4 regions of the Erwinia sp. INIA01 genome follow, and region 3 is predicted to be linked to each of the others. Evidence: riboswitches for the same ligand, from Rfam matches in the RefSeq annotation. Region 3 holds a riboswitch; each other region holds the start of a gene.
The links. Region 3 has a riboswitch for thiamine pyrophosphate ahead of thiM (hydroxyethylthiazole kinase). Riboswitches for the same ligand answer to the same signal wherever they lie in the genome.

Region 1 (7,426 bases), on a different contig from region 3:
CGCGCGGCCCGCACGAATGCCGCTGGCGCAAACCAGCACGATACGCCCCGACGCTGGTGGCTGCCAGGCGGCCAGCTCGGCGGGCAGGATGCGCTGAGCCTGCGCGGCCACGCTCACCGGGGCTTCTTCCAGGCTACGCAGCTCCACAATGCAGTCTTCCGCCGTCAGCATCTGCGCGTCGAGGAACGGGATGATCGCTTCCGTCGGTTCCGGCGCGCCGTCAAAGCGGAACTGGCCGAAGCGCCAGTTCACGAAATCACAGTTCACCATGCAGCCCAGCGGTGATGGCGTCAGGCCGAGCAGCACGCTGAGGGACATCTGCGCCTGTAGCGCGCCCAGCGTGGCCACCGCAGGCCCCATCACCCCCGCCGTACTGCAGTTGGCCGCCGAGGACGGCAACTGCGGAAACAGCGCGCGATAGCTCGGCGCACCGGCGCAGAAGCCGCCAACATAGCCCTGCCGCCCCAGAACCGAGGCGGAAATCAGCGGCAGGCCACGGCTGAAGCAGGCGTCAGAAAGCAGCCAGGTGATGGCGAAGTTATCCGCCGCATCCACCACGACATCAATATCGCGCAGCGCGTGGTCCAGGCTGCTGCCGGACAGCCTGATGTCAACGGCTTCCACCTCGCACTCCGGGTTCAGCCCATTCAGCGCCCGGCGCGCCGCCATGGCTTTCGGCTGGCCGACATCCTGCATGGTGAACAGCGTCTGCCGGTGCAGGTTATGCACCTCCACGCGGTCGTCGTCGCAGACGCGCAGAAAGCCGACTCCCGCCCCGGCCAGCTGCGGCAGCAGCGTGGCACCCAGGCCGCCCGCGCCGACCACCAGCACCCGCGCCTGCGCCAGCTTCTGCTGTCCCTGCGGGCCGATTTCCGGCAGCATGGTCTGCCGCTGGTAGCGATCCATCAGTTAAACTCCGCCAGGCCGAAGACCGGGGTTGAGGCCGCCGCCATATCGCGGCGCTCCATCGGCCCGGCCAGCAGCGCCTGCTGCCCGGCGTGGATCGCATCGCGGAAGGCGCTGGCCATGCGCACCGGGTCCTGCGCTTTCGCTACGGCGGTATTCAGCAGGATCGCGTCAAAGCCCATCTCCATCGCCTGCGCGGCCTGGCTCGGCGTACCGATCCCGGCATCCACCACCAGCGGCACGTCCTTAAACCATGCGCGCATGGTGCGCAGCCCTTCAATATTGCGCAGCCCCTGGCCGGAACCGATCGGCGCACCCCACGGCATCAGTACCTGGCAGCCCGCCTCCAGCAGCTTCTCGCCCAATACCAGATCTTCAGTGGTGTAGGGAAACACCTGGAACCCCTCTTCGCAGAGGATACGCGCCGCTTCAACCAGTCCGAACGGGTCCGGCTGGAGCGTGTCGGCATGGCCGATCACCTCCAGCTTGATCCAGCGGGTGTTGAACAGCTCACGCGCCATATGTGCCGTGGTGACCGCCTCTTTCACCGTATGGCAGCCTGCCGTATTCGGCAGCACGCGTTTGTTCAGCCGGGTCAGCAGATCGCGGAACGCCCCACCCGCACCGCCTTCACGACGCAGGCTGACGGTAATAATCTCGGTGCCGGAGGCTTCAATCGCCTGGCCTAAAATCTCCGGCGACGGGTAGCCCGCCGTGCCCAACAGAAAGCGTGATTCAGGTGCGTAATCGTAAAAGTTCATCTCAGCCCCCCTGCATCGGTGACAGCACTTCAATCTTGCTGCCTTCGTTAATTGGCGTGGCGTCATACAGCCCGCGCGGGACAAAATCGCCGTTCAGCGCGCAGGCCACGCAGCTGCGATCGATCTGCTGCTCGTTAAGCAGCGCCGTCAGGGTCGCGGCCTGGGTTTCGGTCGCCTGACCGTTCAGTAAAATGTGCATCAACGCGTCTCCTGCGACAGCTGTTGGATAAGATTTTGCGCCACGATCGGTGCCAGCAAAAAGCCGTGCCGGTACATGCCGTTGACGTGGAAGGTGCCGTCGCGATAGCGAATATCCGGCAGGTTGTTCGGGTAAGAGGGGCGCAGGCCGCTGCCGGTTTCAATCACCCGCGCTTCGGCCAGCGCCGGGTCGATGGTGTACGCCGCGCTCAGCAGTTCCATCAGCGCGCGGGCGCTGATCGGGCTGGCGTCGTTGCTTTCCACCATGGTGGCACCGAGCATAAAGCGCCCTTCGCTGCGCGGCACCAGGTAGCAGGGAAAGCGTGGATGCAGCAGGCGAACCGGGCGTGAAAACTGCACCTCATCGCTTTGCAGGATCAGCATCTCACCGCGCACGGCGCGCAGTTCCGGCAGCAGCGGCGCGGCGTGAATGCCCCGGCAGTCGATAATTTTGCCCGTTGGTTTGCCGTGGTGCATCGCCACCCCCGCGGCCAGCAGCTTCTGCCTCAGCTCCTGCATCGCCTTGCGCGGGTCAAGGTGCCCTTCGCTGGGGAAAAACAGCCCGCGTGCGAATCGCCCGGCCAGACGATCCTCCACGCTGCCCGGGTCCACCCACTCATGGCCCTGGGTCATTTTGGCAAAGCGGTTCAGCTCCATGCTGTCGCGCGGCGGTGCGATCACCAGCGTACCCTGGCGCTCCACGCCGCTGACGTGCGCCTGCCACCAGTCGGCGGAGCCCTGCCCCAGCCTGACCACCTCTTCCGGTGCGCCTTCACCCTCGCAGAACGGCGCGAGCATACCGCCCGCATAGTGCGACGCGGGGCAGTATTCCTCAGAGGTGATGATTTCCAGCTTTTCTCCGGCGTCGGCCAGCGCAGTAGCCACGCACAGCCCGGTCACGCCGGAACCCAGGATCGACCAGTGGCTCACGATGTCGCCTCGGCGGAATATTCAGGGAGAGTTGTTACAAACGTCATACCGGCCTCTCAGATAACTAAGAAGACCCGCGATAATGAGAAGGGAGAGTATCGGCGTTCGGCGGCTGCGATCTGCCCGATAAGGCGTGCGGTGAAGCGGCACGACAGGTCTTCCTACGCCAGTATCAACTGGGTCAGGTTCTAAGGGTCGCTGAGCCGCGATAAATCGCAATCAGCCTCTCAGTCTCTTCGGCGAGACTCCCCTGACAGAGACTTTTTTATTGCATCCTGAGCGCAACCGCAAGCGTTTAGGTGGATTTATTTCGACGACCGTTTTCGCCAGATGAAAATAGAGTGCCGGATTCAGCATTTTGCAAAGTGCGGGGCAGGCAACACAATTGCCCGATGCTGAAGGATTTTTCAGTGCGCCTTTCCCACATCAGGTCTGAACGGATGGACACCATGACGAAACCGGCCATATCGCATATCGCTTTCCTTACTCCCGGGAACTACCCGGACCACGCCCCGCTACAGGGGCTGGAAGAGACCCTGCAACTGTTCGAGCTGGGTGAATCGCTGGGCTACAACGGTGCCTGGATTCGCCAGCGCCATCTGGAGCACGGCGTCTCCTCGGCGAGTACCTTTCTGGCCGCCGCCACGCAGCGCACCCGGCATATTGAGCTGGGCACCGCGGTGATCCAGATGGGCTATGAAAGCCCGTTTCGGCTGGCGGAAGATTTACTGACGGTGGACGTGCTGTCCCGTGGACGGCTCAACGTGGGCCTCAGTGCCGGGCAGCCGAACCACCTGGAACTGATCGGCCCGGCGCTGTTCTCCGGCGACTGGCGGCAGGAAGATTTCTCCTACGATCGGGTTCGACGCCTGCGGGATAACCTCAGCGGCCGCTGGCTGGCGGATGAAAATACCCTGATTGCCTCGCCGGGCAACCAGCAGCGCCCGCGCCTGCATCCCGACTCGCCGGGGCTGGTTAATCGCCTGTGGTACGGCGGCGGCTCGCTGAAATCGGCGGCCTGGGCGGCGGCGAACGGTTTTAACATGCTGATCGGCAATTTGACCTCAGGTGAAGAGACGAATAATTACTATGAGGCGCAGCTGGCGCAGATTGCCACCTATCGTAAAAACTGGCCCGAAGATGCCCCGCGTCGGCCGCGTATCGCCGCAGGCCGGGTCATTGTTCCCATCGACAGTGCGGACACCCCAACCCGCCGCCGCTACGCGGAATTTGCCGCCAGCCGCTATGAACGCACGCTGACACCGCAGGGGCCGCGCCGTACGCTGTTTTCACAGGATATCGTGGGCGATGCGGAACAGATCCTGGAACGTCTGTTTAACGATCCGATCCTGCGCGAAGTGGATGAACTGAGACTGGAATTGCCCTATGAGTTCACCGCAGACCAGTATCGCCAGATTATCAGCGACTTCGCCACGCTGATTGCCCCCGAGCTGGGCTGGCGCCGCCGTGTAAACCGTGAGGAAAACATCGACATGGCTCTCTGAGCCATGATTTCCATCACAATTACGCATGTAGTGCCAGCAAAACCCGGGACCGCATTGGAATGATGCAATCTCTTCACTATCATTAAAAATTATTTTCATGATGACAGCAGTGAAGATCGACCAGTCAGAGAGAGGAATCGTGATAGTCTGACGGGGTCAGCAGCCATCAACTCTTTAATGCGAATCCAAACCATGAGTGGGACCTTCAGTAACGATGATGTCAGACGCCTGGCTGCCCTTGAGATGCTCAAATCTGAAGATGCTATCCGCGATGATATTTTGCAAAAATTCACCCTGCTCGCCAGCGATCTGCTGGCGTTCCCGGGCTGCTTTGTCTCGGTTCTGGATAATGAAAATCAGTATATTAAGGCCGCCTGCTGCCTGGATGTGCCGCAAAGTTCGCTGCATGACGCCTTCTGCCGCCAGGTGGTGCTCAGGGATTCGCTGCTGATCTGTAGCGACACGTTGCTCGACCCGCGTTTCAGCCAAAGTCCCTTCACGCTGGGCGCGCCTTTCATTCGATTCTACGCGGGTATACCCCTCTACACGCGGGAAGGCATTTCGGTGGGAACCCTGTGTATTACCGACACCCGGCCGCACACCATCGATGAACATCAGTCAACGATGCTGGAGCTGCTGTCGGGCCTGGTCAGCGGCTATCTTGATGCCTGGTACACTGCGGGTTACAAAGATGTGGTCACCCAGTTGCCCAATCGCCAGCGGCTGCTGAAGGATATTGGCCTGCTGCAGCGTGCCTCCAGCTTCGATCCGCTGACCCTGACGCTGATTGACTGCATTGATATGCCGCGCGCCTATGAAATCGCCCGCTCGATGGGGATGGATGCCGTAGAAACACTGCTGAAAGCCCTGACCGCAACGGTACGTTCCCGGCTGCATCTGAGCGAAGAGGACGTGCTGTACACCGTCGCTACCGGTCGTTTTGCTCTGCTCAGCCGGAAAAACAGCGCGGTTAACGCCAGGGCGCTCAGCGATCGGCTGGAACATATTCGTGCTCAGGTGCTGGGCGATATCACCATTGATGTGAAAATCTACGTCGGTGAGGTGAGTTTTGTGCCTGCCACCTCTCAGGTCACAGAGGTGCTGCGCCAGGCGGTCAGCGCCCTGCATGAGGCTATCAGCCAGAAGCAGACGGCGATGGCCTATAACGCCGACAGCGATAACCGCCGCAATCTCAATTTTCAGCTGTTAAACGATCTGGCGCTGGCGCTGCGCGGCAGCCAGGGTTTGTACCTCGTGTATCAGCCGCAGCTCTGCCTGCACACCGGTAAGCCGGTCGGGCTGGAGGCGCTGCTGCGCTGGCAGCATCCGGTTGCCGGCAATATCTCCCCCGCCGAGTTTATCCCGCTGGCGGAACACACCAGCCTGATGGATGAACTGACCGACTGGGTGATTGACCACGCCCTGATGCAGCTGCGGGTCTGGCGCGAAAAAGGGCTAAATCTGCCGGTATCGGTTAATCTCAGCGTCAGCGACTTCTCCCGCCCGGAGTTTGCCTGCGATCTGGCAGAGAAAACCCGGCGCGCGGGTTTACAACCCGGCGATCTGACCCTTGAATGCCTGGAAACTCAGCAAGTGCTGGAAAGCACCGACGCCTGCCGGGGGCTGGATATGCTCAAGCAGCGCGGTTTTCGCATTGCGCTGGACGATTTTGGTTCCGGCTACAACAACATTAATACCCTGCGCCGCATACCTATCGATGTGATTAAACTGGACCGTTCGCTGATCCAGCAGCTGAACTGCGATCCGGCCTGCGAAGTGATTGCCCGCCATATGATCACCATGCTGAAAGAGCTGAACTACGTGGTGCTGGCCGAAGGCGTGGAAGATCTGCAAACCCTGGCCTCGTTGCAGCATCTCGGCTGCGACGAAATCCAGGGTTTCTATTATTCCCATCCCCTACCGCCGGACAAGCTGGAACACTGGTTCAGCCATATGGCGGTGTAACGTCAGGGCTGTTCAATCCATACGGTCTGCGGGTTGGTAAACTCGCGCAGGCCAAAGTGCGACAGCTCGCGACCGAAACCGCTTTTCTTCACGCCGCCGATCGGCACGCGCGGGTCAGAGAAGCTTGGCGTGTTGATAAACATCCCGCCGGTTTCAATGCGCGACGCCAGGCGTTGTGCGGCCTCCAGATCGCGACTCCACAGGCTGCCCCCCAGACCAAACTCTGAATCATTGGCCAGCGCCACCGCATGTTCGGCATCATCCGCCACAATCAGCGAGGCCACTGGGCCAAACAGTTCCTGCTTAAAGCTGGTCATTGCGGGCGTGACGTCGCTCAGAACCGTCGGCGCATAGTAGTTACCGTCGCCCGGCAGCACGTGGCCGCCCACCAGCAGAGTGGCACCCTCTTTCAGCGTGGCCTGCACCTGCGAATCCAGCTCATCGCGCAGATCGTAGCGCGCCATCGGACCAATCCACACCCCGGCTTCACGTGGGTCGCCAATTTTCATCGCCTTCACCGCAGCGAGGAATTTGTCGCGGAAGGTGTCAAACACCGCTTTCTCCACGATGATGCGTTTCGCCGAGATGCACAGCTGGCCGTTATTCATAAAGCGACCGGCAATCGCCCCTTTCACTGCCGCATCGATATCGGCATCCGCCAGCACGATAAAAGCATCGGAGCCGCCCAGCTCCAGCACGCATTTCTTGATGGCGGCTCCGGCCAGCGCGGCAATTGCCGATCCGGCGCGCACGCTGCCAGTAACGGTTACGGCTTTAATACGGCGATCGTTAATCGCCTGCGCCACGCCGTCGTTATCGGCATTAACCACCGCAAACAGCCCTTCCGCCACCCCGGCATTGCTCAACACCTGCTGTAGCAGCAGTGCGCAGCCGATCACGTTCGGGGCCGGTTTCAGCAGATAGCTGTTGCCCGCCAGCAGAATCGGTACCGCGCCGCGCAGCACCTGCCAGATCGGGAAGTTCCACGGCATCACCGACAGCACGGCACCCAGCGGCAGATAGTCAACAAAGGCTTTGTTACCTTCGACGGTGGTCGGTTCACGTTTCAGGAAGTCTGGACCGTGCTGCGCGTACCATTCACACAGCTTCGCGCTTTTCTCCACTTCGGCCAGGCCCTGGTCGATGGGCTTACCCATTTCA
Region 2 (7,426 bases), on a different contig from region 3:
GGCCGACGTATCGCACTGTTTATGGTTAAGTTTATGGGTAAGCGCACGCTGACGCTGGGCTACGCCATCGTGATCATCGACATTATGCTGGCACCGTTTACCCCTTCCAATACCGCACGCACCGGCGGCACGGTGTTCCCGGTGATCAAAAACCTGCCGCCGCTGTTTAAATCATTCCCCAACGATCCCTCGTCAAAGCGCATCGGCGGCTACCTGATGTGGATGATGGTGATAGGCACCAGTCTCAGCTCATCGATGTTTATTACTGGTGCCGCGCCTAACGTGCTGGGCCTGGAGTTTGTGGGTAAAATTGCCGGTATTCATATCAGCTGGCTGCAGTGGTTCCTCAGCTTCCTGCCGGTGGGGATTATCCTGCTGATCGTGGCACCCTGGCTGTCCTATATTCTTTATAAGCCAGAGATCACCCACAGCGAGGAAGTCTCAAACTGGGCGGGTGGCGCGCTAAAAGAGATGGGTCGCCTGACGCGCCAGGAGATGACGCTGATTGGTCTGGTGCTGCTGAGTCTGTCTTTGTGGGTATTTGGCGGCAAAATTATTAACGCCACGGCGGTCGGCCTGCTGGCGGTATCCCTGATGCTGGCGCTGCACGTGGTTCCGTGGAAGGACATCACTAAATATCACAGCGCCTGGAATACGCTGGTTAACCTCGCCACGCTGGTGGTGATGGCGAATGGCCTGACCCGCTCCGGCTTTATCGACTGGTTTGCCAACACCATGAGTCGCCATCTGGAGGGATTCTCCCCCAGCGGTACGGTGGTGGCGCTGGTGCTGGTGTTCTATTTTGCCCACTATCTGTTTGCCAGCCTGTCTGCCCACACCGCCACCATGCTGCCGATGATCCTTGCCGTGGGGAAAGGTATTCCCGGCGTGCCGATGGAGCACCTGTGTATCCTGCTGGTGCTGTCGATTGGTATTATGGGCTGCCTGACGCCGTATGCCACCGGTCCCGGCGTGATTATCTACGGCTGCGGCTACGTTAAGTCGAAAGATTACTGGCGGCTGGGTGCGATATTCGGCGTGGTATTTATTTCGCTACTGCTGCTGGTCGGCTGGCCAATTCTGGCACTGTGGAGCTGATTTTCGGGGCAGTTTTTTGGGGCAGACTGCACTGGCTTTCTGCCCCTTCTTTATGACGCTCCGGATGCCCGAGTTTCTCGGGCAACTCGTATTGACATTACCCTGCTTTCAGCGTGATTTACGCATAAGCCGCATCAAAAAATGCCTTCTCCAGCCCCACCGCACGGCGGAAAAGATCCTCACACTGCGAGGCTTCTGCTGGCCCAACACGATCCAGTTCCTCACGGATAAATGCCACAAACGCGTTGAAATCCGGATTATCATGCAGCGTAACCCACTCGGCGTAGACGAAATTCTCCGGCAGCGGTCGGGCAGCGTGAGTCGCCCAGTCATAATACAGCCATTCAGCTACGTTCAGCACGGTAAGGATCGCCGCATAGCTGCGGGTGGCTGCCGCTTCACGCATGATGGCTTTAAAACCGGCCGTCGGAGCGGTATCCGGCTGTTCGTTACGTAGCTGCTCACTGACGCCCAGCGCGATAAACGAACGCAGGAAATAGGTGTTTTCTTCGGAGGAAACCATCCCGGCAAAGCGGCCAAAACGCAGGCGTGCTTCGGTGGTATCCGCACTGGCCATTGCCGCGCCAACCAGGATCAGGAAGCTGTCGAGGAAGCGGTGATCCTGAATCAGATAATTGATCATCACACGGTCGTCAACGGTGCCAGTCACCAGCTCCTCAACGAAACGGTGATTAACGGCCGCCGACCAGGTTGGCAGATTTTGGTTACGCAGGATTTCGGTAAAACGTTCGGTCATCGTGTTGTCCTGTAAAGTAAAGACAGCGCGACTGAATGTGGATACTCTGGCCGTCTCGATCGGAGGCAGGCAAAAGTCAGACAGGTTGCGCCATCCCTTCGCCGGCATTATCCGGATCAGGTATTAAGGGTCTTCGCACCGTTGCAAGTGCAAACTCTCAGCCCGCTGGTGGGCTCCCCCTGGAAAGGTTCGGCAAGAAACATAACCTGTCAGTTCAGATGTTGTAAACAAAAACTCTAAGACTGAAAAACTTTACAGCGGACGAAATAAAATCAATACGGTATCTTTGCGAGGTCATCTTCACTCAAACCGGTTATCTTCATCACCGTGATCGGGTCCAGTCCATTGCGCAGCATCATTCGCGCAATTTTCAGCGTAGCTGAACGTTCGCCGCGCTGCTCCCCGAGCAGAATCCCTTTTTTCATTCCTTTCTTTTCAAGCTGCTCTGCAAGAGTCATTAGCTGATCCTTATGCGACGGCACGCGCTGTGCCAGTTTACGGATAAAAACCTCTGCATCGGACAATTCCGCCGAGTGCGCAAAATAGTTTACCAGCGTAACCAACTGCTGTCCCGTCATGTGTTTTGCCAAAATCAGGGTTGCCAATCGATCCAACAGCCCGGTGAGATCGCGCTGATGGATATGTTTTTCATGTCTGAAAAATTACCGAATAAGGCACAACGGCATAGACATAATTCTGAGTATTGCCTCGCATAAATAAATGTAAATTATATGCAATAACCAGTATGTCTTAATAAAAAATCGAATTTACCCGCCTCGGCATTTTTGGTTTAAAAAATTGACCTGCACTGGAACATACTCACCTCGTTTATAACTTAAATATAGAAACTCAGACACTATCCTCTCGAGTTATTTCAACAATCAAAACCCGCATTGCTAATAAACGAGCACTAAATAGCGAAAAATAATTCACACTCAAGGCATCAAAACCGATGAAAAATGGCCAGGGAAAGACCAAAAATCACACCAAATGTTCGACCACATCCCGGCTATGCCGCTGGACCAGCGGGGTCGTTGCCTGTGTGGCTGTGGCTGCCGTGCTTGCCTGGTTAGCCACTCTTATCATCCCCAAACCTGGCTATCCCAACGCTAAAATATCCTTACCGATGGATGAACAACAGGTTGCACGTGGTGAATATCTGGCTCGCGTGGGTGACTGTGTTGCCTGTCATACGGCCCCCGGTAAACCGGCGTTTAGTGGCGGTTTACCCATCGCCTCCCCGATTGGTGGCATGATCCCGCCGAACATCACGCCGGATAAGAAAACCGGTATTGGTAACTATTCGTTTGGCGACTTTGAACGTGCGGTCAGATACGGCATTGCTCCTTCAGATGACACGCTATACCCCGCCATGCCGTGGACCTCTTACTCGCGTATTACTGACAACGACATGGCAGCGCTTTATGCCTATTTCATGCACGGTGTTACGCCTGTCGCGGCTCCCCGCGAGCACAACACCATTCCCTGGCCGCTCTCGATGCGCTGGCCCATGACCTGGTGGCGCTGGCTTTTTGCACCAAAACCACTGCCGCCGGGTCCGTTGCCGAAAGAACCGGTTGCGCTCGGTGCTTATTATGTCACCGGCCTCGGCCACTGCGGTGCCTGCCATACGCCCCGCGCCATCACGCTGCAGGAAGTCGTTTTTGATAACAGCAAAGGCACCCAGTACTTGTCCGGCGGTCAGGTCATTGATGGCTATTCGGTGCCCTCACTACGCGGCGAGCAGCGTTCAGGGCTGGGGCAAACTCACGCTGATGAAATCGTTGCGCTACTGAAAACCGGCCGTTCAGATAAAACCGCCACTTTCGGCCCGATGTCCGATGTTGTCACCCACTCCACACAATATATGTCGGACAGCGATCTCTCGGCCATCGCCGCTTATCTGCGCTCGTTACAGCCGAATATCATACAGGATAAGCCCTATTACGATTTAACAACCCTGAATCAGTTATCGCGAGGAGAGGCATTAAGCCCCGGAGCAAAACAGTATTTATCCCACTGCGAAGGCTGCCATTTATCTAACGGACTGGGCTACAAAAATAAATTCCCGGCGCTGGCGTTAAATACCATGGTCAATAATCCCGACCCGGCCAGCTTAATAAAAATTGTGCTGGAAGGCGCAACCAATGCCGAAACAAAACACAACGACACGCTTTATTCCATGCCCGCTTATGCCGATTCACTCAGCGACGGAAATATCGCCGACATATTGAATTTCATTCGTTCGTCATGGGGCAATCAGGCCCCTGAAGTGTCCGCTTCAGCGGTGGCCGAGGTGCGGCAAAATATAACAACACGCAACGCTAACAGCGTACGCGACTAATGAGAACTGACGGAGTGGGTATGAAAAACAGCAATCGCCGCTTACTGATATGGCTTTTCCTGACCAGCATGGCGATTTTCGCTGCGCCGCAGGCACTGGCGATGTCGGATGGCACGGATGGTAAAAGCCAGGAATTTGCGCAGCCCGAAACGGCCAGCCGCTGCATGAGCTGCCATGGTCCGGGCGGTATAAGCCAGAATCCGGAGTGGCCCAATCTGGCCGGGCAAAAAGCACCCTATTTACGCAGTCAGCTCCAGGCCTTTCGTGACGGCAGCCGTAAAAACGGCATGATGCAGAACGTTGTGAACGGTCTGACGGACACAGATATCAGCCAACTTTCTCATTACTTTAGCCAGTTGCCTTCCGCCAACCCGTAATCTGACAAGGAGCTTTTGTGCAGACGTTATTACTGGCACGCAGACATTTCCTCAAGGCCGCAGCTGCCGTTGGCATACTGTTTTCAGGCCTGCTTCGCCCGGTCACCAGTTTTGCTGCCGGCAGCGATCCTGTTCGACCAAAAGGCTTCAAGGGGCCCTTTATCAGCCACGCCGACCCGCGCTATTTCCGCTGGTTCTGGGCGATGACCTGGTACAATAAAAAGCCGAAACGATTCCCTGATGTGATTGCTCAGCCGCTGGACGCTGAAGATATAAAAATCCTGCTGATCTATGCAAAGCAGACGGGGCGTCGGGTTGCACTGCGCAGCTCCGGGCATAACATCACGCTGGCCCCGTTACGTAACGGCGCAGTGACCATCGACATGTCGCGTTTTAACAGTATTGAGCTGGACCCGCAGACCAAAACCGCCTGGGCCGGGCCCGGGGTTCTTAGTCAGGAATTGAACGAAGCCACCTTTGATAAAGGGCTGGTATTCCCAGGGGCGCATACCGGATTCGTTACCCTCGGTGGATTTCTGTTAGGCGGTGGCATGGGCTGGAATATGCCCGCCTATGGTATGGCGTGTGGGTCGATTCTGGCGGCAGAGGTGATGTTAGCGGACGGCTCGATCGTCATGGCCTCGCCCGAAGAAAACCCGGATCTCTACTGGGCGATGCGCGGCGTTGGCCCGGGATTTTTCGCCGTAGTATTGCGCTACAGACTAAAGCTGCACGATGCGCCCACCGCGATTATGAACAGTTTTTACTTTCCCGTTACGGACCTGCGCCCCGCGCTGGATGAAATCATGACGCTGCTGCCGGCCAATGCGAAGCGTTCGGAGATCCTCGGCGCGCTGGGCAAGTTCTCCCCGCCGGGTACACCGCCGTCAGAACAGCGCTGGCATCTGGCGCTTAACGTGATTTCATTTGGCAGTACGGAGGCGGAAGCACGGGAAGTGGCCGACATTTTTAATAACAGCAAACTCCCGGATTTGTGCACCCTGCAAAGCGTGCATAATCGCTCCCTGACCTATCTGGATCTGTTCCAGGCGCTGGGCGCAACGGATGCCTACAGCACCAGCAGAACCAGCGAAACGGCCTTTTTCACCGATCGGCCAGAGCTGGCGCTGCCGGTTGTTGCCGAACTGCTGGAAAACGAAGCCGTTGATTCGCGTTCGTTTGGTTTTTCGGTGATTGATACCAATCCGACGGTGCCGGAACCGTGCAGTTTTACCTACTGGGCACCGCACTATATCTCCTGGTATCTGATCGGCTCAACGGAAGAAGAAATTGAGGCGAACAGGAAGCTGATGCTGAAACTCAACGCGGCGATCAAACCGTACGCGAAAGGTTACTACATTAATGAAATCGATTTGGATGTCGCCCCGGAGATGGTGAATCAGTGTTTTTCTGCCGAGAAATGGCAGAAGCTGAATCAGGTCCGGGAAATGTACGATCCGGAAAAACGCTTTTACAGCTATATCAAACAGGAAAAGGACGGGGTTGTTGTCTCTGACATGTGAGGTACAGGAGGCAGTCTGCGCATGCTTTGCGCGTCAATTGCGTCATACGCCAACAGATAATGGCTCATTGGTAATCAGTCATCAATTTTTGATTTCTTAGTTTGGCTTTGAAAAAGTCACTTTGACCTTTATCCAGGCAGCCATTGCGCGCAAGTGCACAATGGCTGGCCATAGTACGGTTACCTGCTGTTCTGTTCCGCATCCCGGCACGGTACTTCCGCCAGCAGCAGCGAAAAATCTTTTAGCGTGCGTTCCAGTGCCCCGTCGTTATTTAGCGTCAAGCACCCTGCCGAGATCGGCTCTGCCGCACGCTGCATCCGACGGGCAATTTCGCTTTCGTCCTCGCGTCCGCGCTGGCGCAGCCGCTTTGCCAGCACCTCCGGCGAAACCTGCAGGCACACCGGCAGCAGACGGTCGCCGTAGCGCTGCTGTGCAATCGCCAGATGGCGGCGCGAACCGTTGACCACCACGTCCAGTCCACTGGCCAGCCACAGATCGATCTCGCTACCCAGCGCGTAGTAAAACTGGTGCGCCTGCCACTCAATGGCAAACATGCCGAACTCGCTGCGGCGCAGGAACTCATGCTCGCTGAGCGCAATATGATTTTCCCCTCCGGCAGAGGCGCTGCGGGTAATATAGCGGTGCGCCACTACCACCCGATCGGGAGCGCTTTCGCGCAGTGCCAGCAGCAGGCTGTCCTTGCCGGAGCCGGATGCCCCCATCAGCCAGATTAACCGCGCCATCAGAACACCATCCGGCCTTTCGCCCAGACGTTTTTGATATAGACCTGTTCCCTTGGCTGATGAACCAGCACCAGATCCGCACGTTTTCCTTCAGCGATCACGCCACGATCGGTCAGCCCGATGGCGTGCGCCGGGTTACGGGTGACCAGCGCAACGGCGGCAGGCAGATCCATCGCGATCTCGTCATCAGCAGCCAGACGGAAGGCGGCATCCAGCAGACTGGCCGGATAGTAATCCGAGGAAAGGATATCCAGCAGCCCCTTCGAGGCCAGGTCGCGTGCTGCTACGTTGCCGGAGTGCGATCCGCCACGAACGATATTCGGCGCGCCCATCAGCACCTGTAGCCCCATCTCGCGCGATGAACATGCGGCCTCTTCGGTGGTCGGGAACTCGGCGACCGTGCTGCCCACGCCTTTCGATTCCAGCACGTGTTCGTGGGTGGCGTCATCATGGCTGGCCAGCGGAATATGATACTGGCGGCACCAGGCGGAGATCGCCTCACGATTTGGCGTCGACCAGCGCGAGGCAAGGCGCAGCTGCTCGGCCTGATAGGCATCCAGCTGCTCGTCGTTCATCTGGTATTT
Region 3 (7,426 bases):
CGCTTTTTGCCAGCATCACCGTATCCAGCACAACCCAGGGTGTGGTGGCTGCCTGCAAACGCTCGGCCACCACTTCCACAATGTCGGATTCCGCCAGCATACCGATTTTGATCGCATCGATACGTACATCCGACAGCACTGAATCCAGCTGCGCGCCAACAAAATCTGGCTCAATACGATAAACCGACTGCACGCCCCGGGTATTCTGCGCAACCAGCGCGGTGATCACGCTGGTGCCGTAAGCGCCCAGCGCCGAGAACGCTTTCAGATCCGCCTGGATACCCGCTCCGCCGCTGGGATCGGTACCGGCAATGGTCAGTGCATTAATCCGCTTCATGCCAGTTCCTCCGGGGTCAACAGATAGAGCGCATCAAGGAAGGCAGGGATAAAGCTCCCCGGTCCTGTTGCGATCGCGGCGGCACGCTCGCCGGCCAGTGATACCACGCGGCAGGCGCTGGCAACGTGGATCAGGCGATCGCCGGGCAGCGAGGCAAAACCCGCCACCACCGCCGACAGCGCACAGCCTGTACCAACCACGCGCGTCATCAACGGTGAACCGCCGCTGACACTGAGAGTCCGCTGACCGTCAGTAACAAAGTCCACTTCTCCGGTGACCGCCACAACCGCCCCGCTCTGCAAAGCGAGCTTCTGTGCGGCCTGGATCGCGGCATCGGACTGATGCCGGGAATCGACGCCGCGCCCTGAAACGGCTTCCTGCGCCAGCGCCTTGATCTCTGAGGCATTACCGCGGATGGCGGCAGGTTGATGATTCAGCAGCTGATGGCAGAATTCGGTACGGAAGGCTAACGCCCCGACCGCCACCGGGTCCAGTGACCAGCTGCGCCCTGCACGGTTTGCTGACTCCACCGCCGCCAGCATCGCCGCGCTGCGCGAGCGGGTCAGCGTGCCGACATTGACCAGCAGCGCGCTGGCTACCGCACTAAACTGCGCAGCCTCTTCGGCATCGATCACCATCGCCGGGGATGCCCCAAGCGCCAGCAGAACGTTGGCCGTAAAGGTCTGTACCACATCATTGGTCATGCAGTGAATAAGGGGGGATTGCTGGCGGAACAGCGCCAGAGAGTGCGCCACATCGTGGTGGCTGAGGGGAATGGGTTGGCTCATCTATACTCCCAACCGGCGATCAAGAAGGCGATGCCGGTTGGAGGCATCTGACTTCCCTCCGCTGGCATTATCCAGTTCAGGTTATGCGGGTTTTTCTCAGCCTTGTCCTGGGAAAACAGGAGGGGCACCCCGAGTCATGTGTTTCGACGGAAAGAATATGTAAAGGGATGGGCTAAATCAAGCATAAGAATTCTAAAGTAAAAAACCCGCCGAGGCGGGTTTTTATTCATCTTAAAGCCTGTCCGACATAGTCTTATCATAAGGTCCAGATTAATAAGCAGCTTTATTAACGAAACCTTTAAAGAAAGTCAGGAAAATAATTTTCAAATCCAACCAAATGCTCCAACCACGAATATAAATCAGGTCGAAATCAACACGCTTTTGCATTTTGTCCAGCGTGTCCGTTTCACCACGGAAGCCATTAATCTGCGCAAGCCCTGTTATCCCCGGCTTAACTTTGTGGCGCAGCATATAACCTTCAATAAGTGAGCGATACTGTTCGTTGTGCGCAACGGCATGAGGGCGTGGACCCACTACTGACATCTGACCAAAAAGCACGTTAAAGAACTGCGGCAGTTCATCCAGTGAGGTATTGCGTAAAAACTTACCGACTTTGGTCACGCGAGGATCGTTTTGCTTAGCCTGGGTAACTTTAGCGCCGTTTTCCATGACTGACATGGTTCTGAACTTCCATACCATTATTGGTTTACCGTCCATGCCATAACGAATCTGGCGGAAGATAACCGGACCAGGAGAACTCATCTTCACAGCACAGGCAATAACAATCAACGGCAGTGAGATAAACAGCAGAATAATCGATGACACAATAATGTCTTCAAGACGCTTGAATACCATATTGATACCGTTAAGAGGCGTATCAAATAATGGGACTACCGGCACACCATTAATCTCTTCAGTACGAGACTGAAGAATATTGAAAGTGAAAACGTCCGGTATTAGTAAAACAGAACAGGTAGTGTCCGTTAAGCGTTTGACAATATCTTTAATTTTGGATTCATCTTTCATGCTCATCGCAATGTAGATACGATCCAATTTGCCTTCGCGGGCATCCTCGATTAGTTTGTCAAAGTCACCCGCGTATTTAATACCATTGGTGTTTTCAATTGGCTGCTCATCATAGACGCCGGCAACAACAAAACCCATCCACGGCTCTTCAAGAAAACTGCTGATCAAGTTGATACCGGCTGGCATAGTCCCCACAAGCGCCACGTTACGTGTGTTGTATCCCATCTTTCTTAGCATCCCGGAACCAATACGAATGGCCATACGGCATACAAGGAAACCGGCAACGACAACCAAATACCATTGAATGAATATTTTGAAGCTCAGATCAAAGTCACTTAACAGGGAGCTTAACCCCAAAGTCAGTAACAGACTTAACGTCCAGTTCTTGGAGATCAGGATCAGCTCTGCGGAAGATTTCACTCCTCTCCAGGAACGGTAAAAATCGGTCATTCCACCGATCATTTGGAAGACAACCAAAACTACGAGTGCAATCAATACATGTTTATAGTCGAACTGCCGATCGTTGAAATAGGCAACAACATATAAACCCAAGAATATAATAGAGATATCTGAAAAACGCTGCACCATTGATATCAATGAGGCATTGGCATTTGAGCGTGTTCGATGATGTAGAATTGTCATTCTAGTGTCACTCTTGTTAGCTGTAGGTCAACAACCTGAAGTGATTAGGTATATTTATAGCATCAGATGATTGCGTTCTTAAATCAGGCTGAGTTCGTGAAAAAGCCCAACCATGATTAAATCAGTAACGAATTTTTTTAGTTTCGTTAAATAAAGACCATTTTCCCTCGACGTAATCAGCAATTTCCTTCTTAAATCTTTCGCTTGAGAAACGCACAGCATTTTCACGGCAGTTTTGTGGCGTGATTGCATCGTCAATCGCATCGAATTTTTTAACAGCTTCAATTACGGATTCAATCGTTTGATGATCGAAGAATATTCCCGTTGGTTTTTCAACCCCGTAAGGACGAATTGTTTCCAGGGCACCACCTTTACCAAAGGCAATTACTGGTGTACCACAGGCCTGAGCTTCTACCGGAGTAATACCGAAATCTTCCTCTGCGGCGAAAACAAAAGCCTTAGCTCTTTGCATATGATCAACCATAACTTCGTTTGACTGGTATCCCATAATTTCAACGTTACTTCCGGCTTTAGACTTAATCTTAGCCATTTCAGAGCCATCGCCGATAACAACTAATTTTTTATCCGGCATTTTACTGAAGGCTTCAACAATCAGATCGATACGCTTGTAAGGAACCATTCGTGAAGCTGTAAAATAGAAATCATCTTTCTTTTCATGCAGTGTAAATCTATCCACATCTACCGGTGGATAAATGACATCAGCTTCACGCCCGTATACTTTCTTAATTCGACGCGCGATGAACTGAGAGTTAGCAATAAAATGATCTACACCGTTTGCCGTTCTATAGTCCCACACTCGGACTTTATGCAGCAACCATTTCGCCAGGAATCCTTTAAGACCTTTATTCAAACCAGCTTCTCGCAGATATTGGTGTTGCATATCCCAGGCATAGCGAATCGGGGAATGCACATAGCTGATATGCAGTTGATCGGGCCCGGTCAGAACTCCTTTTGCAACAGCATGACTGCTTGAAAGCACAACATCATGTTTTGAAACATCAAGCTGCTCAACGGCCATCGTCATAAAAGGCAGATATTTTTGATATTTCTTTTTCGCTGATGGGAATTTTTGAATGAATGTAGTGTTAACTTTTTTATTGTGGAAAAGTTTTTTTGCATCATCATTTAAAAACTCAACAACTGAATAAAGCTCAGAGTTTGGATAAACATCCACAAAATCCTTCACTACTCGCTCGGCACCAGCATAAGTCACTAACCAATCAACAACAATGCCAATGTTTTTTTCCGTAGACATATCATACCCTCTGGCTTAAATATTAACCCTGATGAATAGATTTTTTATTTATTCTTACATCAAGATTTTTGAAAAAATGAGTTATACAGGTGGGTATCCCCACCTGTCAGAAATAAACTATTTTCGTAAAATTTCCAAGATCTCATTCGTTCTTGACTGCATAAGAGCTTCATCAGCACGAGACTCAACATTCAAACGTACTACAGGCTCAGTGTTGGAACTGCGGAGATTGAAGCGCCAGTCGGCATACTCAACGCTGATTCCGTCGGTGTAATCCACATTGATGGCATCATGCTGATATTTTTCGAGAACGCGGGCGATTGCATCTTTCGGGGCAGATAACGAACTATTGATTTCGCCGGATGCAGGATAAGCCGCCATACGATCGCCAACGAGTTCGCTGAGGGTTTTGCCTTTAACACACAGCAGTTCGGCAACCAGCAACCATGGGATCATACCGCTGTCGCAGTAAGCGAAATCACGGAAGTAGTGGTGCGCACTCATTTCACCGCCGTACACGGCATCTTCCAGGCGCATACGCTCTTTGATAAACGCGTGGCCGGTTTTGGACATCACAGGTACGCCACCAGCTTTTTCTACAATGTCTACGGTGTTCCAGCTCAGGCGAGGGTCGTGAATGATGCGCGATCCCGGGTTTTTCTCCAGGAATGCCGCAGCCAGCAGGCCAACAATGTAGTAGCCTTCAATAAAGTTACCTTGGTTATCAAACAGGAAGCAGCGGTCGAAGTCACCGTCGAAGGCGATACCCATATCTGCCTGATGAGCAACAACGGCATCCGTTGTGTCCTGGCGGCATTCTGGCAGCAGCGGGTTAGGAATACCGTTAGGGAAGTTACCGTCGGGGGTATGGTGAACCTTAATAAACTCTACATTAACCCCTGCCTGCTTAAAGCGGGCCTCAACAGCATCGACTACGTGCCCCGCAGCACCATTACCGGAGTTCAGAACCAGCTTCAATGGGCGATTAAAGTTGTTTAAGTCAACGTAGCTAAGCAGCTTGTCTACATAGGCATCAAGAATAGAAAGCTGCTTGTAAGAACCGCGCTTGCTTTCATCAACGGCAGCAAAATCGTTAGCTTCAGCGAGTTTTTGAATATCGCGCAGACCGGTATCACCACTGATTGGCTTTGATTCTTCACGCACCAACTTCATGCCGTTATAGTCTAACGGGTTATGGCTGGCAGTGACTTCAATGCCACCATCGACGTTCAGGTATGAGGTTGCGAAGTAGATCTCTTCAGTACCGGTCAGGCCGATATCAATGACGTCAGTACCGGCATCCTGTAGGCCTTTTGCCAAAGCCAGCTTAAGGCCTTCACTCGTCAGGCGAACATCGCCGCCCAGGACCATTTGTTTTGGCTTAAGGTATTCACCGTAGGCACGGCCAATGCGATAGGCGATATCTTCATTAAGCTCTGCACCTAATTTTCCGCGGATATCGTAAGCTTTAAAGCACGTTAATTCACCAGACATATTGTTTTCCCTGAAATTAGCAATGGCCGTAATGGTCTTTTAATCGAATAATGTCATCTTCACCCAGATAGGAACCGGAGGAAATCTCCAGAAGCTCCAACGGGATTTTCCCCGGGTTTTCCAGCATGTGGACAGAACCGATCGGGATAAAGGTGGACTGGTTTTCAGTCAACAGATAGGTTTTGCCTTCAAGAGTCACTTCCGCAGTTCCCGACAGCACAACCCAGTGTTCCGCACGGTGTAAGTGCTTTTGCAGCGAGAACTTGCCGCCAGGTTTAACCGTTACACGGTTAATCTGATAGCGCGGCGCATCAACCACTTTGTCGTGGCGGCCCCAGGGGCGATAAGATTCGCGGTGCACTCTGTATTCACGACGGTCGTTTGACTTCAGGAACTCAACAACCTTCTTAACATCCTGAACCTGCGATTTATCAATGACTAATACGGCATCTTTAGTGTTAACAATCACCAGATTCTCAACACCAATTGCAGCAACCAAGGTGTCGTCGGTGTTGATATAGCAGTTGGTGGTTTTATGAGTGAAGATGTCGCCAGTCAGGGCATTGCCATTATCATCGCGCTCGTTAACTTCCCAAAGGGCTGACCATGAACCAACGTCATTCCAACCTGCATCCAGAGGGATAACAACAGCGTCGGTTGTTTTTTCCATTACGGCGTAGTCAACGGACTCATCCGGGCAGGCAGAGAAGGCTTCAAGATCGACACGAATAAAGTCCTGCACCGAATCAATCTTCACATCAGCCATTGCCAGCTGGCATGCAGCCAGGATGTCTGGTCTGAATTCACCCAGCTCTTCCAGATAACGCTTCGCGCTAAACAGGAACATTCCGCTGTTCCAGTAGTATTCACCGCTGGCAAGATATCCAGTTGCAGTGGGCAGATCAGGTTTCTCTACGAATCGTTTTACGTTAAACGCTGAGTCGCCGAAAGAATCACCACGTTGAATATAACCATAACCTGTCTCTGGGCCAGTTGCCACTATACCAAAGGTGACCAGATTGCCCTGCTCTGCCAGAGGCGTTGCTAACTGAATTGCGTGGTGGAAAGCATCCTTGTTCTCGATCACGTGATCGGCAGCCAAAACCAGTAAAAGTGGGTCCTCGCCGTTGGCAGTGGCACTCAGAGCTGCAAGTGCAATGGCCGGTGCAGTATTACGCCCTACCGGCTCGAGGATAATATTATTAGACAGCTGATTGATTTTACGTAACTGCTCAGCGGCCAAAAAGCGATGTTGCTCGTTACAGATCAGCAGTGGTTCTGAAACATTCAGGCCATCCAAACGAGTCACTGTATCCTGTAGCATTGACTGCTCACCATTGAGGCGCAGAAATTGCTTTGGAAAAAGCTCTCGTGACATTGGCCATAAACGGCTACCGGTACCACCGGCCATAATAACTGGAAGAATCATAACTGCCTCCGCAGTAAAAAAATCAAAATGAATATGGAAGATTGATTTCAAGCAGAAATATTATTTCAATGAATCCACTTTCCGATACTTAATCATATGAAAAATGCCAACAATGTCTCTTTTGAAAAAGACATACGTACTCAAGGCATAAATTAAAGCACAAGAAAAAATCTGCACAAATAAATACAAGAATAAATTTATGGAGTGAAAGTTTTCTTTTAAAATTAAAAAAGATATTACAAGAACACCCAGCGGAAGAAAAGGCTTCAATATAACCTTCAAATAGTCAAAAACTGAAATATCGAGCAACCTGCTGATATAGTAAATAGTATATGGCCAAGTCAGATAAGTTTTTATTACAATGGCCATAATCACATACTCGGGACCATAGCCTGCCAACATTAGAGCTAAGATACCAGTAGTTACTTGCTGAA
Region 4 (7,426 bases), on a different contig from region 3:
CGACCAGGCCCACCGGGTCGATCAGAAAGGTGCGGATAATTGAGGGGTACAGACTTTTATAGTCCAGAACCAGCACCGAATCGTACAGGCCGGGGCGCGAGTCCATCACGTAGCCGCCCGGGCTGGCCTCCGGGGCAATCTCACCGAGGTTGGGCGCAACGAAGCCCGCGCGGTGCATGCGCGGCAGATAAAGATGGCCGAAGGCGGCCACCGAGCCGCCGTGGCGATCCACCGCCAGGCCGTTAACCGAGGCGCGCTCCAGCAAAAACGGCATCAGCTCGGTATGCTGGAAAATGCGGGTGACCAGCTCGCAGTCCTTCAGGTTGTAGTGTGCCAGCGCCGGTTTATCTTCGGCAAAGCGCTGGTTGATCTCCTCCATGCGCTGCCAGGGATTGTTAATCGCCTTGCCCTCGCCGAGCAGCTCGCGGGAAACGGCCTCCAGACTGAAAGAGTCGAAGTTCCAGAAGGCCGATTTCAGCGCTTCAATACCGTCGATAATCAGCCGACCGCTGGCCTGCGCAAAGAAAATGCCCGGTTTGAAACCGTGTTCGCGCCACTCCAGCACGTTGCTGCTGCCGCGCCCCAGACGCAGCGGAATGCCGTAGCGATCGGCATGTTTTTGCAGCACGCGCAGGTCAAACTGCACTACGTTCCAGCCGATCAGCACGTCGGGATCGTGGCGGGCAAACCAGTTGTTGAGTTTCTCCAGCAGCTGTGGACGGCTGGAAACGTATTCCAGATTAAAATCGATACTGCTGGCATCGCCGTTCGCCGGGCCGAGCATATACACATCGCGCTGGCCGCAGCCCTCCAGGCCGATGCAGTAAAGCTCGCCGTGCTGGGTGGTTTCGATATCCAGCGATACCCATTTCAGCGGCGGGCGATAGTCGGGGTGAGGTTTTAAGCGGGTGTTCACCAGTCTGGCTCCGGCGGGCTGGCCGCTGAACCAGACGGCGGCAGTGATAAACCGTTCCATCAAAAAACGTTCCGGGGGGCGGACATCGGCTTCGAAAAGGACAATGCCGTTTTCACGCAGCAGTTTTTCCAGTTTCTGCAGCTGGCGATACTGTTTGCAGTACAGACCGACCACCGGACGCTGGCGGAAATCTTTCAGGCTCAGGGGGGCAAAGCGCCAGTCGCGTTCGCCGGCCAGCAGCGCACTGGCGGCAGCCTGCTGTTCAGCGGGGAGAAAGGCCACCGACTCCTGCGGCGGCAGCACCACGCACTGCGGGCCGCTGTCGGTTGCCAGCCACAGGGTAATTTCGCTGCCTGAGGGCGTATCCCGCCAGTGGCGGGTTAACAGAAATCCTGCTTGTGCGTTATTCACCCTGACCTCGTTATGCTGTTCATTAGACAATAATAGCATGTTTATTTATACAGTGTTCATTAGGCGGCTACCTGAATTCTCGTCGCTATGCATTCGTATACAAATCTCGCCTTGACGCTTTTTAACTCTCTCAGGACAATCCGAGGTCCTGAAAATCGTTTTGGAACATTATGGAAGCCTGGCTGCAACACATCATTACTCAATCGCTGGCGTGGTCGCTGCTGGCCGTTGGGCTGGTGACCTTTTTAGAATCTCTGGCGCTGGTGGGGCTGCTGCTTCCCGGCACCGTGCTGATGGCTTCCTTTGGCGCGCTGATTGGCAGCGGGCAGGTGGCGCTGTATCCCGCCTGGCTGGCGGGGATTATTGGCTGCCTGCTGGGGGACTGGATCTCGTACTTTATCGGCTGGCAGTTTAAGGGGCCGCTGCACCGCTGGTCGTTTATCAAACGGCACCAAAAATTAATGGATAAAACCGAGCATGCCCTGCACGAGCACAGCATGTTTACCATTATCGTCGGGCGATTTATCGGACCGACGCGACCGCTGATCCCGCTGGTTGCCGGCATGCTTGAGCTGCCGGTGCGCAAGTTTTTACCGCCGAACATCATCGGCTGCCTGCTGTGGCCACCGCTTTATCTGCTGCCGGGTATTCTTGCCGGGGTGGCGATTGACGTGCCGAAAGATGCCAGCAGCGGCCTGTTTAAATGGCTGCTGTTGCTGGTGGCTATCGTTGTGTGGCTGGGCTTCTGGCTGAGCTGGCGCTGGCTGCGGGCGAAAAAGCAGCACGACTGGGCCACTCCTTATCTGCCTGCATCACGTCTGCGCTGGCTGGCTCCGTTCATGCTGGTTCTGGCTATCGGCAGCTTTATTGCCATTCAGTTCCATCCGCTGATGCCGGTGTTCCGCCATCTGCTGTGGCAGGTTTTCTTCTGAGTGTTACGGGGGTTAACGGCGTTTGATCCCCAAAATCTCCGCTTCATCGACTTCGCCCTGCTGTAACTGTACGGTGCTGCCGTCCCAGTAAACTCTGCCGTCCACAATCAGCAGGCTGCGCGGCGCGATGCGCGCCGCATCTTCAATACTGTGTGACACCATCAGCAGCGTGATATTGCGCTCGTTGCATACTTCATCCACCAGTTCCAGCATCTCCTTACGCAGCGCCGGGTCGAGCGCGGAAAAGGGCTCGTCCAGCAGCAGGATCGGCTGTTGCCTGACCAGGCAGCGGGCGAGAGCCGCACGCTGGCGCTGGCCGCCGGAGAGCTGATGCGGCAATCTTTGCAGCTGTTCTTCCAGCCCGACGCGGCGGGTAATCTCCTGAAGAGCCTGTTTTTGCTGGTGGCTCAGCTTCAGGCCCGGATGCAGCCCCAGCCCGATGTTTTGCGCAACCGTTAAATGTGGGAAGAGATTGTTCTCCTGAAACAGCATCGATATCGGGCGTCTGGCCGGGGGAGAATCACGATGATCCTGACCATCCAGCAGCAGGCTGCCGCTGCTGGCAGGCAGAAAACCGGCAATCAGGCTCAGCAGCGTGCTTTTACCCGCGCCGCTGGGGCCAAGGATCGCCAGTCGCTCACCCGCCTGTGCGCTGAAGGTAAAGCGCATTGGCAGATGGTTATAGAGGTAGGTCAGGTTAGTCAGGCTTAGCATGGCGCCCCGGCAGTTTTTCAATCAGGGTGAATAACAGGAAGCAGAGCAGCAGCAGTAGCAGCGCGGTGACCGCCCCTTCGCTGCTGCGGTATGAGCCAATCTGCTGATGAAGATAAAACGGCAGCGTGCGGAAACTTTCATTACCGAACAGCGCCACCACGCCAAAATCACCAATCGACAGCACGCAGGCAAACGCCAGCGCCTGGGCCAGCGGCCGCTTCAGCGCGCGCAGCTCTATCAGCTTCAGGCGGTTCCAGCCGCGAATATCCAACGAAAGGCACAGGCGGTTATAGCGTTCGGCAATGTCGCGCAGCGGGTTTTCCAGCACCTTCATCGCGTAGGGAATGGCCATCAGTGCGTTAGTAAAAATCACAATGCCGTCCGCCGACTGCGGCAGGCCGACCGTGGCGTTGAGCAACAGGAAAAAACCGGTCGCCAGTACGATACCCGGCATGGCGAGGATCAGCATTCCGCTCAGTTCCAGCGTCTGCCCCCAGCGGGGATGCTGGCGCAGACGCAGCTCGCGGCTGCTCCACAGTAGCATCACCGTCAGTATCACGCTCAGCACCCCTGCACCCAGCGCAATGCGCAGTGAGGTAAAGGTGGCCTGCCAGAGCGCGGGCTGAATCAATACGCCGCTCAGCCCCTGGCGCAGCCCGTCAACAACGACCGCCAGCAGCGGCGGCAGGATCAGCAGCAGCGCCAGCGTAATCGTCAGACCGTCCAGCAGTCGGGCGCAGCGGCTGTCTTCCGGGTTTCGCCAGCCGCCAAGGCTGTCGCTTCCCGCGGGCATGGCTTTGTTGAGACGCTGGCTGAGCAGTACCAGGCCCAGACAGCAGCACATTTGCAGCAGCGCCAGGAGCGCCGCTCTGCCGGGATCGTAATCAAAGCTTAGCGCCTGGAAAATGGCCAGTTCGATAGTGGTGGCGCGTGGCCCGCCGCCCAGCGACAGTACGGTGGCAAAGCTGGCGAAGCAGAGCATGAAAATCAGTGCACCGGCGGGCAGAATCTGGCGACGCAGCCACGTCCACTCCACAATACGAAAGTGCGTCCAGCCTCGCAGACCAAGCTGTGCCGCAAGCTGGCGCTGCTCGCCGGGGATTTGCTGTAGCGCCTGTAGCAGCAGTCGACTGGCCAGCGGCAGGTTAAAGAAGATATGGGCCAGCAGAATGCCCTGTAGACCGTAGGGGGTAAAAGTATAGCTGATGCCGATCAGTGAACAAAATTCCGCCAGCCAGCCGCTGCGGCCATACACGCTGAGGATGCCGAAGACGGCAACCAGCACCGGCAGTACCAGCGTCATGGCGCACAGGCGTAACAGGGTGCTGCGGCCGGGAAAGCGACGGCGATAGAGCGCGCGCGCCAGCGGGATGGCGGGCAGCACCGACAGCAGGGCAGAAAGCAGCGCCTGCCAGAACGAAAAGCGCAGCACGTGCCAGAGATAGCTGTCCGAGATGAGGCTGCGCCAGTCGCTCTCCGGCGCGTTAAACCACAGCGACAGGAATGCCAGCAGGGCGATCCCGGCCAGCATTATCGCCGTCAGACCGCCCGGGATCAGCCAGCCGGGGATCAGCGGCTGACGGCGCGTTGCCATTCACCGATCCACTGACTGCGCTGGCTGGCAACGTCCTGCGGGCTGTACTGCAGCGTCGTCGCCGGAACGGTGAGCGTGTCAAAACCGGCAGGCAGGGTAGTTTTGATCGCCGGATACATCCAGTTGCCGGTAGCAATGGTGTTCTGGAAAGCCGGTGTCAGCAGGAATTGCATAAACTCCTGCGCCAGCTTCGGCTGTTTGCTGGCCTTGAGCTGACCGGCTACTTCCACCTGCAGATAGTGGCCTTCGCTGAAGTTGGCGGCGGCGTACTGGTCTTTCTTCTCTTCAATCAGGTGGTAGGCGGGGGAGGTGGTGTAGCTCAGCACCATATCGCTTTCGCCTTTCAGGAACAGGCCGTAGGCTTCGCTCCAGCCCTTGGTGACGGTGACGGTTTTCTGTGCCAGTTTCTGCCAGGCTGCCGGAGCCTGTTCGCCATACACCTTCTGCATCCACAGCAGCAGACCCAGGCCCGGCGTGCTGGTGCGCGGATCTTCATAAATCACTTTGAGCGGACGATCGCTCTCAACCAGCTCCTTCAGACTTTTCGGCGGGTTTTGCAGGCGGGTTTTGTCGTAAACGAAGGCAAACCAGCCGTAGTCAAAGGGCACAAAGGTGCTGTTTTTCCAGCCGCCGGGAACGCTGCTGCTGTCGGTATTGACCTGGCTGGCGGCGAACAGACCGGTTTTTTCGGCCGCATCCAGCAGGTTGTTGTCCAGACCCAGCACCACGTCGGCCTGGCTGTTCTTACCCTCCATCCGCAGACGGTTGAGCAGCGAAACGCCATCCGCCAGCGCGACGAACTTCAGCTCGCAGTTGCACTGTGCCTCAAAGGCTTTTTTGACCGCCGGACCGGGGCCCCAGTCGGCGGAGAACGAATCGTAGGTATAGACGGTCAGTACGTCTTTCGCGGCAGCGGCGGGCAGCGAGAACAGCACCAGCAGAGGTAAGATTTTTTTTAGCACTTTGCGTTCCTTGAAAAGAAGATGCGCAAAGGATCTGAGCAGACAGCACTCTCAAATCCCTACGCCGGTATGAGCCGGATCAGGTTCGACGGGTTTTCTCTCAGCGGTATCACTCTGCTGCCGGGCAACCGGGTTATCCGCACCCCGTTGAGAACGGCTTATTCTAGAGAGTTCACTCCGCTAACGAAAGCACTCATGCCTCATCCGGTGGCGCAAACCAGGCGGATTTGAAATCGAACCAGCCCAGGGTGTTCATTCTTACGCCGCGCATGCTGCGCTGGCCGTGCAGTTGCAGCCAGTGGTGGAACAGCGGGTGCAGATAATGATTGTCGATCAGCTGCTTGCTCCACTCGGCCAGCGGCAGCTTCTGCTCCCGCCACTGCTGCGCATCCTGCTGCCAGTCGATGGGAATGCAGTGATGCATCAGTGGAACTTCATACAGCAGCGAGAACAGCGAGAAATCCAGCGGTAACGTAAAGTTGGCGCTGCCCAGCCAGATATCACTGTCGGCGTTTCCCTGATGCCAGCTCTCGTAGTCCAGTTCCTGGGTTATCAGCTCCACGCCGTGCGCGGCAAGAATGGGGCCCAGAGCGTTGGCGATGCCCTGGTGTTCAATCTGATCGCTGTACCAGGTAATGGTCAGCGAATCCAACCCTTCGGGTTTATCGGTCATCTCCATATCGTGGCGATGGTGCCAGCGCGGCAGCAGGCCCCATGCCGGGAACCAGTAACGCTGATAGGCAATCCCGCTGTGGTTGAGCAGGGTAATCGGGTTGAAGATTGAACTCAGCCAGCGGCGAACGGCCTCGTTACGGCCCAGTTCGGAGCGCTGGTCAAACAGCAGGAAATAGCAGCCTTCTTCGAGACGGCTCTCCTGCGGCTGCTCGTCGGTATCGTCGCTTTGCAGCTTCACGCCCGAGTAAACCAGCTCATCGCTGATTTCCGGTAGCACCCAGATATTGACCTCATCAATCAATGCGCGGTAGCCAAAATAGTCGTCGAAGGCGCTGATACGCAGCTGGCTTTGTTGATTGTGCTCGACGGCATAGGGGCCGGTTCCCGTTGGCTGGCGGGCGAAATTGCGAATAAACGGCCACTCTTTTGGCAGGATCATCGCGCTGACGCTGGCCAGCAGCCACGGAAGCCAGCTGTCGGTATGTTTGAGGTGAATGTCCAGCGTCCACGGCGCATTGGATTCAATACGTTCGAAGTGGCTGAATAACGGTTGCTCCTTTAAGCGCTGCAGGCTGGTGATAACGTCTGCCATATCCAGTTCGCGACCGTGGTGGAAGCGAATGGCCGGGCGCAGAAAGAATCGCCAGTGCAGTGGGCTCAGCTGTTGCCAGTGGTGGGCGATATCCGGTTCAGCTTCCCCGTTTTCCTCATTTATTCGCGCCAGACCGCTGAAAATCTGGCGGGCCAGATGGGTTTCCGATCGCCGCAGCGGCGTGCCTGGCAGCAGGTTAAGCAGTGGGCGATAGTAAAGTACGCGGAGGATATGTTTGCCCTGGCGGAAACTGCGTCCGAGATGGGAAAGCAGCATCTGCCGCACGCGGTTTTTATCCCCCACTAACTGCACCAGCTGGTCGATACGGTCCTGTTCCAGCAGATCCTCAGCACGCTGCTGCTGTAGGGCCAATCCGGTGTAGAGAAAGCTGAGCCGTGAACGCTTGCCGCGCCCGGCTTCCGCCTGCCACTCCAGCCAGCCCGCCTCCTGCATGGCATTCAGCAGATTGCGCATATGGCGCCGCGAGCAGCTGAGCCGTACTGCCAGATCGTTAAGCGTGGTTTCCTGCGGCTGGCCGTCGCAGTATTGCCAGAGCCGGATAAATTGCTGCTGCAAGCGCGGTGAGGACATAAAAGAGGAACTCCGTAGTGAAAGCGGTCAGTTTTTCCT

Region 1: another riboswitch for thiamine pyrophosphate. It lies ahead of OMR58_RS01660 (FAD-dependent oxidoreductase); the one in region 3 lies ahead of thiM (hydroxyethylthiazole kinase).
Region 2: another riboswitch for thiamine pyrophosphate. It lies ahead of OMR58_RS11105 (TenA family protein); the one in region 3 lies ahead of thiM (hydroxyethylthiazole kinase).
Region 4: another riboswitch for thiamine pyrophosphate. It lies ahead of thiB (thiamine ABC transporter substrate binding subunit); the one in region 3 lies ahead of thiM (hydroxyethylthiazole kinase).

Annotation. Positions count from the first base shown of each region.
Region 1 is NZ_JAPDNC010000001.1:370,174-377,599, forward strand. It holds gene OMR58_RS01645 (HesA/MoeB/ThiF family protein) at 1-906, opposite strand, end outside; gene OMR58_RS01650 (thiazole synthase) at 906-1,667, opposite strand; gene thiS (sulfur carrier protein ThiS) at 1,669-1,866, opposite strand; gene OMR58_RS01660 (FAD-dependent oxidoreductase) at 1,866-2,795, opposite strand; TPP riboswitch at 2,937-3,057, opposite strand; gene OMR58_RS01665 (LLM class flavin-dependent oxidoreductase) at 3,245-4,300, shown strand; gene OMR58_RS01670 (sensor domain-containing diguanylate cyclase) at 4,493-6,265, shown strand; gene OMR58_RS01675 (NAD-dependent succinate-semialdehyde dehydrogenase) at 6,268-7,426, opposite strand, start outside.
Region 2 is NZ_JAPDNC010000005.1:213,799-221,224, forward strand. It holds gene OMR58_RS11100 (anion permease) at 1-1,098, shown strand, start outside; gene OMR58_RS11105 (TenA family protein) at 1,217-1,855, opposite strand; TPP riboswitch at 1,932-2,045, opposite strand; partial or broken gene OMR58_RS11110 (Rpn family recombination-promoting nuclease/putative transposase) at 2,128-2,505, opposite strand; gene OMR58_RS11115 (cytochrome c) at 2,808-4,199, shown strand; gene OMR58_RS11120 (c-type cytochrome) at 4,220-4,576, shown strand; gene OMR58_RS11125 (FAD-binding oxidoreductase) at 4,594-6,099, shown strand; gene phnN (ribose 1,5-bisphosphokinase) at 6,279-6,842, opposite strand; gene phnM (alpha-D-ribose 1-methylphosphonate 5-triphosphate diphosphatase) at 6,842-7,426, opposite strand, start outside.
Region 3 is NZ_JAPDNC010000003.1:217,155-224,580, reverse strand. It holds gene thiD (bifunctional hydroxymethylpyrimidine kinase/phosphomethylpyrimidine kinase) at 1-337, opposite strand, end outside; gene thiM (hydroxyethylthiazole kinase) at 334-1,125, opposite strand; TPP riboswitch at 1,162-1,267, opposite strand; gene wcaJ (undecaprenyl-phosphate glucose phosphotransferase) at 1,396-2,793, opposite strand; gene OMR58_RS06620 (glycosyltransferase family 4 protein) at 2,915-4,069, opposite strand; gene cpsG (phosphomannomutase CpsG) at 4,187-5,563, opposite strand; gene OMR58_RS06610 (mannose-1-phosphate guanylyltransferase/mannose-6-phosphate isomerase) at 5,580-6,992, opposite strand; gene OMR58_RS06605 (oligosaccharide flippase family protein) at 7,053-7,426, opposite strand, start outside.
Region 4 is NZ_JAPDNC010000007.1:157,260-164,685, reverse strand. It holds gene polB (DNA polymerase II) at 1-1,327, opposite strand, end outside; gene OMR58_RS14125 (DedA family protein) at 1,498-2,259, shown strand; gene thiQ (thiamine ABC transporter ATP-binding protein ThiQ) at 2,272-2,973, opposite strand; gene thiP (thiamine/thiamine pyrophosphate ABC transporter permease ThiP) at 2,957-4,567, opposite strand; gene thiB (thiamine ABC transporter substrate binding subunit) at 4,543-5,529, opposite strand; TPP riboswitch at 5,568-5,686, opposite strand; gene sgrR (HTH-type transcriptional regulator SgrR) at 5,723-7,387, opposite strand.